DNA from 3 places in the Candidatus Accumulibacter necessarius genome. Region 3 is predicted to be linked to each of the others. Evidence: riboswitches for the same ligand, from Rfam matches in the RefSeq annotation. Region 3 holds a riboswitch; each other region holds the start of a gene.
What was found. A riboswitch is a leader RNA that binds a small molecule or an ion and turns the genes downstream of it on or off. The one in region 3 is predicted to bind cobalamin.
Positions count from the first base shown of each region.

Region 1: another riboswitch for cobalamin. It lies ahead of V5B44_RS14340 (energy-coupling factor ABC transporter permease); the one in region 3 lies ahead of V5B44_RS02185 (TonB-dependent receptor domain-containing protein).
Region 2: another riboswitch for cobalamin. It lies ahead of bluB (5,6-dimethylbenzimidazole synthase); the one in region 3 lies ahead of V5B44_RS02185 (TonB-dependent receptor domain-containing protein).

Region 1 is NZ_JAZKUM010000005.1:97,204-99,458, reverse strand. Features, by position in the region: gene V5B44_RS14345 (cobyrinate a,c-diamide synthase) at 1-805, shown strand, start outside; cobalamin riboswitch at 842-1,060, shown strand; gene V5B44_RS14340 (energy-coupling factor ABC transporter permease) at 1,176-1,853, shown strand; gene V5B44_RS14335 (energy-coupling factor ABC transporter substrate-binding protein) at 1,850-2,191, shown strand; gene cbiQ (cobalt ECF transporter T component CbiQ) at 2,181-2,255, shown strand, end outside.
Region 2 is NZ_JAZKUM010000005.1:124,024-126,278, reverse strand. Features, by position in the region: gene V5B44_RS14465 (DUF4194 domain-containing protein) at 1-489, opposite strand, end outside; gene V5B44_RS14460 (hypothetical protein) at 492-683, opposite strand; cobalamin riboswitch at 958-1,143, shown strand; gene bluB (5,6-dimethylbenzimidazole synthase) at 1,185-1,940, shown strand; gene cobD (threonine-phosphate decarboxylase CobD) at 2,052-2,255, shown strand, end outside.
Region 3 is NZ_JAZKUM010000001.1:419,282-421,536, reverse strand. Features, by position in the region: gene V5B44_RS02185 (TonB-dependent receptor domain-containing protein) at 1-1,240, opposite strand, end outside; cobalamin riboswitch at 1,368-1,572, opposite strand; gene V5B44_RS02180 (hypothetical protein) at 1,726-1,926, shown strand; gene V5B44_RS02175 (cell division protein ZapA) at 1,940-2,255, shown strand, end outside.

The sequences.
Region 1 (2,255 bases), on a different contig from region 3:
GCCGCCGGGAATGGGCTGGTTCGGCGCCTTGCCGCGCAGCGACGACAGCCTGCCAGAGCGCCATCTAGGGCTGTTGCAGGCGGCCGAGATCGCCGACCTGGCGGGCCGCCTCGACCGTCTCGCCGACGCTCTGGCGGCCTCGGCGAGCGTCTGCCTGCCGCCGCCGGTGTACTTCGCCGCCCCCGCGGCACCGCCCGTACCAGCCCTGCTCGCCGGCCACCGCGTCGCCATCGCCCGCGACGCCGCCTATGGTTTCATCTACCCGGCCAACGTCGACACGCTGCGCGAACTGGGGGCCGAGATCTGCTTCTTCTCGCCGCTCGCCGGCGACGCGCTGCCCGTCTGCGATGCGATCTGGCTGCCTGGCGGCTACCCCGAACTGCACGCGGCAGTGCTATCGACGCGGCGCGACCTCTGGCAGGCGCTGGCCAGTCACGTCGCCGCCGGCAGGCCGTTGCTCGCCGAGTGCGGCGGCATGATGAGCCTGTTCGACGAGGTGGTCGACCGGGAGGGCGAGCGGCACCCGCTGGCCGGCCTGCTGCCCGGGCGGGCGGTGATGCAGCGACGCCTGACGGCGCTCGGCATGCAGGTCGCCGATCTGCCCGAAGGCAGGCTCGCCGGCCACACCTTCCATTATTCGAAAAGCGACACCCCACTGGCACCGCTTTGTCGCGCGCGACGTCCGGCAGGTGGCGACGGCGAGGCGATCTATCGGCAGGGTTCGATCACCGCATCCTACGTCCATTTCTACTTCCCCGGCAATCCGCCGGCGGTCGCCCGCCTGTTCGCCGGCGCCGCCGCCTGATCGCCGCAGCCGCTCCCCAGCGCACGCTTTCGACGTATAATCAACCCCGTTTCGGGTGCCTTGCTCCGTAGCCATGGGGCGGGTGAAACGGGAAGCCGGTGAAGTTGGCCGTCCATGGTGACGGTGACCCATTCCGGCGCAGCCCCCGCTGCTGTAAGCCTGACGACTCCGCAATCCGCCACTGTGCCCAGGCACGGGAAGGCGCGGGGAAGGTCGAAGGCGAGCCAGAAGACCGGCCCGAAGACACGATTGCACCATTCCCCGGGGTGACGGGAAGGCGTCTCTGGTCGCGCCCGCTGCGCATCCAGGCCACCTTCCTCCTGCGGGGTTTTCGGCTGACGGGTCGTCAGCCTTCGAAGGGGGGAACGCGATGCACATCATGGAAGGCTTCCTGCCGGTCGAGCACGCCCTCGGCTGGACCCTGGCGTCGGCGCCGTTCGTCGTCATCGGGGTCCGCTCGCTGCGCCGGCGACTGCACGAGCAGCCGGAGCAGCGGATGCTGCTCGGCGTCGCTGCCGCCTTTTCCTTCGTCCTCTCGGCGCTCAAGCTGCCCTCGGTGACCGGTAGCTGCTCGCACCCGACCGGCGTCGGCCTCGGCGCGCTGCTCTTCGGGCCGACGGCGATGGTACCGGTCGGCCTCGTCGTCCTGCTCTTCCAGGCTCTGCTGCTGGCACACGGAGGTTTGACGACGCTCGGCGCCAACCTGTTCTCGATGGCCATCGTCGGTTCCTTCGTCGCTGCCGGGCTCTTCCGCGCCGGCCGCCTGCTGCACCTGCCGCTCGCCATCTGCGTCTTCGCCGCCACCTGCTGCGCCAACCTGGCAACCTACCTGACGACCTCGATCCAGCTCGCCTGGGCCTTTCCCGATCCGGCCGGCGGCTTCGCAGCATCGTTCGCCAAGTTTGCCGGGATCTTCGCCATCACCCAGATTCCGCTGGCAATCAGCGAGGGATTGCTGAGCGTGCTGGTGGTCAACGCCCTGCTGCGCTTCAACCGCGACGAGCTGAAGGGCCTGCCGCTGTTTGCCGGTCGCGAGGTGCGGGCATGAAGCGCACGAACTGGTTGCTGATCGCCGCCGTGCTGCTGCTGACGGCGTTGCCACTGTGGCTGGTGCCGCGGCCGGCGGCCGGCCCGGACGGCCAGCCGGGCGAGATCTTCGCCGGCGCCGACAGCCAGGCACAAAAGGCGATCGAGGAGATCGCCCCGGGTTACCAGCCATGGTTTGCGCCGCTGCTCGAGCCGGCGAGCGGCGAGATCGCTTCCCTGCTCTTCGCCCTGCAGGCCGCCATCGGCGCCGGCATCATCGGTTACTGGCTGGGAGCGGCGGTCACCCGCGAGAAGATGCGGCAGGCCGCCAGGCACGAATGCAGCGACCGTGCTGATTGAGCAGGCGGCCTACGGCAACCGCTGGCGACGGGTCAGTCCCGCCGCCAAGGGCAGCCTCGCGCTG
Region 2 (2,255 bases), on a different contig from region 3:
CTTGCCGAGATGGACGTCGATCTGGTCGATCAACCTCGCCTCGTTGCTGCCTTCGGGCAGGAAGACGCGCATCAGCTCGGCGACTTCATCGCGCGCGAGGACCAGGCGCGTGTCGCCACCGCTGGCGTCGAACTCGGCCAGCTTCTTGCGCAGCAGCGCCAGCATCAGGCTGACCGGAAACGACAGCGGGCGGCGGGCGACCAGCCGTGGCAAGCGCGGCGTAGCCCCGTCGTCGGGCTCCGGGCGCGAGCGCAGGAAGGCGTAGCCTTCGGCTTCGTCGAACACCAGTTCGAGGTTGAGCACCGCGACATAGTCGCGCACCCGCGCCTGCAGCGTCAGCAGCGCATTCCACAGACCGGCGTCGGCGTCTTGGTAGATCACCCCCTTGAGCAGGGGGATCACCAGCGTCGACAGGTCGTACGCGGCGGCAGCCTGGCTGGCACTCGCCAGCCCCTCTGCGACCGATGTTTGGAGTTGCTCTGCTGCCATCGTCACCTCACGAAAATCACCCGCGACAGCCGCGCCGGCTTCAGATGTTGCCCACCGTCGGCGCCCAAGCCGTGCCAAGTGCTGACCTCGGTTGCGGTTTCGTCGATCAGCGCCTTGCAGGTATCGTCGGCGAGCTGCAGGGTGGTCACCCGTTCAGCGAGATCGTGCTCGCGCAACGTCGACGATGCTAACATGGGTTTGACAGCACCCCTCCTTGCTGGCTGACCGTGGCGGAACAATGAAACTCCCCGTGACCTGCCCGGCAGGCATTGGCCCGGACGGATGCGGCGCCAGCGCCAGCAGGCGTTCGAGCAGCGCGATCCGCTCGCGCACGTGCCGGCCGCGGCCGGGAAAATCCTGCTCGACCTCGCGCAAGTCGGGCGGCCGTTCGCGCGCCGGCGTCGCTCAGGGCTGCTGGTGCGTGAAAAAAGTCGGCAGTTATGGCACCATCGCATCCGCCCGAGATGTTTCGGGCAGGAGTCTCCGGGTGCTGCCCAGCGCTGCTGGGCGGAGAATCGGGAAGGCGGTGCAAGTCCGCCACGTGCCCAGCGCTGTAAGGAGGACGGGCGATGCATTGGCCACTGACGCGAGTCGGGAAGGCGCATCGACCGGGTGAATCCGAGTCAGAAGACCGGCCAGGAGGCAAAAAGGGGCTGCCCGGCCAGGCAGCCGCCGCTTTTCCAGAAGGGGAATCGATGGAAAACCCTGGCGCGCCGCCGGCGCATGCCTTTTCAGACGCCGACCGGTCGGCGGTTTATCAGGCGATCTTCAGCCGCCGCGATGTACGCGGCCAGTTCCTGCCCGACCCGGTGCCCGACGACGTTCTCGGCCGGGTGCTGCTGGCTGCCCACCATGCGCCATCAGTCGGTTTCATGCAACCATGGAACTTCCTGGTCGTGCGCGCACCGATCGTCAAGCAACGCGTCCACGACGTGTTCTGCAGCGCCAATGCCGAAGCGGAACGGATGTTTCCGGACGAGAAGCGCGCGATCTACAGCCGCCTCAAGCTGCAGGGCATCGTCGACTCACCGGTGAACCTGTGCATCACCTGTGACCGCTCGCGCAGCGGGCCGGTGGTGCTCGGCCGCACGCACATGCTGGCGATGGACCTCTACAGCAGCGTCTGCGCCGTGCAGAACCTGTGGCTGGCCGCCCGCGCCGAAGGGCTGGGGGTGGGCTGGGTCAGCATCTTCCACCAGCAGGCGCTGCAGGATGCACTGGGCATCCCGCACGACATCGTGCCGATCGCTTACCTGTGCGTCGGCTGGGTCAGCCATTTCAACGACCGGCCAGAGCTGGAAAAGGCCGGCTGGCTGCCGCGTCTGGCGCTCGCCGACCTGCTCTACTACGAGCAATGGGGTGAGACCCGGCCGGCACAGGCCGAGCCGCTGAGCGCGGCGCTGGCCGACCTGCAGACCGCCATTCATCAACGGGGCACTTTCCCTGCATGACGCTGCCACGCGACCTCCCGGCGCGGGTCGACGACCAGCGCGTCGCCGAAGCGCAGCTGCCGCGGCGCCTGTCGTCCATGCCGGGTAACCCCTTGCCGAGCGGCCCGGCGGATGCTTGAACACGGGGGGCGCTTGCGCGCCGCAGCCGCGCACTACGGCATTCCGCTCGCCGACTGGCTCGACCTGTCCACCGGCATCAACCCCAGCCCCTGGCCACTGCCGGCACTGCCGGCCAGCGTCTGGCAGCGCCTCCCGGAAGAGGAAGATGGGCTGGAGGCGGCAGCGGCCTCGTGTTACGGTAACGCCAACCTGCTG
Region 3 (2,255 bases):
TTCCATACGAGACATGCGCCCGCCATTCCGGGGTAAATTGATAGCCGTACGCAGCGGACCCTGTGGTTTCGCCGCCGAACTGCGAGTTGTCATCACGGCGCAGATTGAACTGTAGCCGGTGCTGATCGATACTGGCGTTCCAGCCCGCCAGCAGCGAGCGAATCGTCCGTTCGCTGACCGTGTAGTCGGTGGTGCCGGAGACCTTCTGACGGGTGTACTCCGCCGCCAGCAGCGCCTCACCAACCGGCAACCTGATGTCGTTCTGCCACGACGCCAGATCCATATCGGTGCGGAAAGTGCTGGCCCGGAAACTACCGGCATAGTCCTTTGCCTGATCGGTACTGCGGCCGAGGCGCAAGGTACTGGTCCACGCCTGATGCAGTCGATTGCGCGAATAGATCGAGTAAGAACCGACCATCTGGTCGTTATTGTAGTTCTTCGCCGGACCCAAGGCAGTGAAGTCGTTTCCGTCGTACTGGTTGCTGCCCTTGCTGGCCAGCAGATTGACGCCGATCTCATGACCCTTTGCCGGGCGTACGGCGAAGTTGGCACTCAGGTTCCTGTTGTAATACCCATCCCGATCCGGGTCATAGAAGACACTCTGCTTGTTGTGGATCGCGTTGAAGCCATCCGTGTTGAGGTAGCCTGCCTGCACGCTGTACGACATGAGATCGCTGCCGCCCGACACGCCGATGGTGGTGTCGCTGGTATTGAAGGAGCCATAGCCGGTACTGGCGTTCACCCGTGCCGGCCCCTCGCCGCGCCGGGTGAAGATCTGGATCACGCCGCCGATGGCGTCGGCACCGTAGAGCGATGAAGCCGGGCCACGCAGGATCTCGATACGCTCGATCTGGTTCAGCGGAATGCGCGACAGCGCTGCGCTGCCGGTGGTCGCAGAACCGATGCGTTGACCATCGATCAGCACGATCGACTGGTTGGTGTTGGCACCTCGGATGAACACACCGCTGTTGGTCCCCTCCCCTCCATTCGCAACGTACTGTATTCCCGGTTGGCGCGCCAGCAGTTGCGCCAGGGTTGATACCCCGGCCTGGTCGATTTCTTCGCGCGAGATGACCGAGACGTCACTCGTCAACTCGTTGGTGCGGGTTGCCTGGCGGGTCGCAGTGACGACAATCGGATCGAGCTGCTGGTCAGCGGCGGAAAGCGCCGTCGAGAACAAGGCAGCGACAGTCAAGGTAAGCGTCGCGGCGGCAGCGGCACGCGGTTGGTCTGGATGCATGACGGATTTCTCCCTGTTGCCGACAAGCGTCCCCGCAAGCCGGCGAGCCATAAACGCGGAATTGCGCGAGGGAGAACAGCAGGCGCGAGCGCCGAGCGTTCGGTGTCCGCTTCCCCGCGGCACGTCCGTCCAGTGGTGTGCGAAGGCCGGTATCCGGGCTCGCAAGTCCTGACATGTCGCCTTCCCAGGCTCTCGCCCAGTGGCATTTCGACACGCCCACACTCGCTGACCGTTGCGGGGGCAGCACAGGCATGGTGTTGCGCGAACACGCACCTGTTTCCCGTTTAACCGCTGCAGAAAACCTGCATGGCGGCACCTTGCACGATACTTTCCACCGCTGAAACCAGCGGAAGCGCCGATTATAGCCTGCCCGAAGGACGGCGATCCTCCTTTGCAACAGAAAGCACCCCCGGTGGCACAAACAACCTTCACAAGCGACCCTTACGCCTTGACCGGACAGGGTTTTTGAATCTATAGTCTGGCCCATGCTGAATGAACTAAACGCCCTCGAGAGCAAGGTGGTCCAGGTGGTCGCGCTGTGCCGCACCCTGCGGACCGAGAATGACGGACTGCGCGAGCAACTCGTCGCTGCCCAGGCCGACAAGGAACGCCTCGCCGAGCGCATGGCAGCCGCCTGTGCCCGGCTTGAGCAACTGGCCCAACAACTGCCCGAAGCCAAGGCCTGAGAACCCCGACCCGATGCCCAACGACGCCAATTTCCTCGACATCACCCTGCTTGGCAAGGAATACCGGGTCGCCTGTCCACCTGATCAGCGTGCCGCACTGCTCAGTGCGGCAGCCTATGTTGACGGCAAGATGCGCGATATTGCCGAGAAGACCAAGAGCAATCTCGCCGAGCGAATCGCGGTCATGGCCGCGCTCAATATTGCCCACGAGCACCTTGGTCTCAATCAGGAATCGCCAGAGCAGCATCAGAAAATTGAATCTGAAATAGGGCTGGACATGGACGCGCTTAGGGGTAGAATCTTTTTCATGGAGGCGGAACTTGATGCCG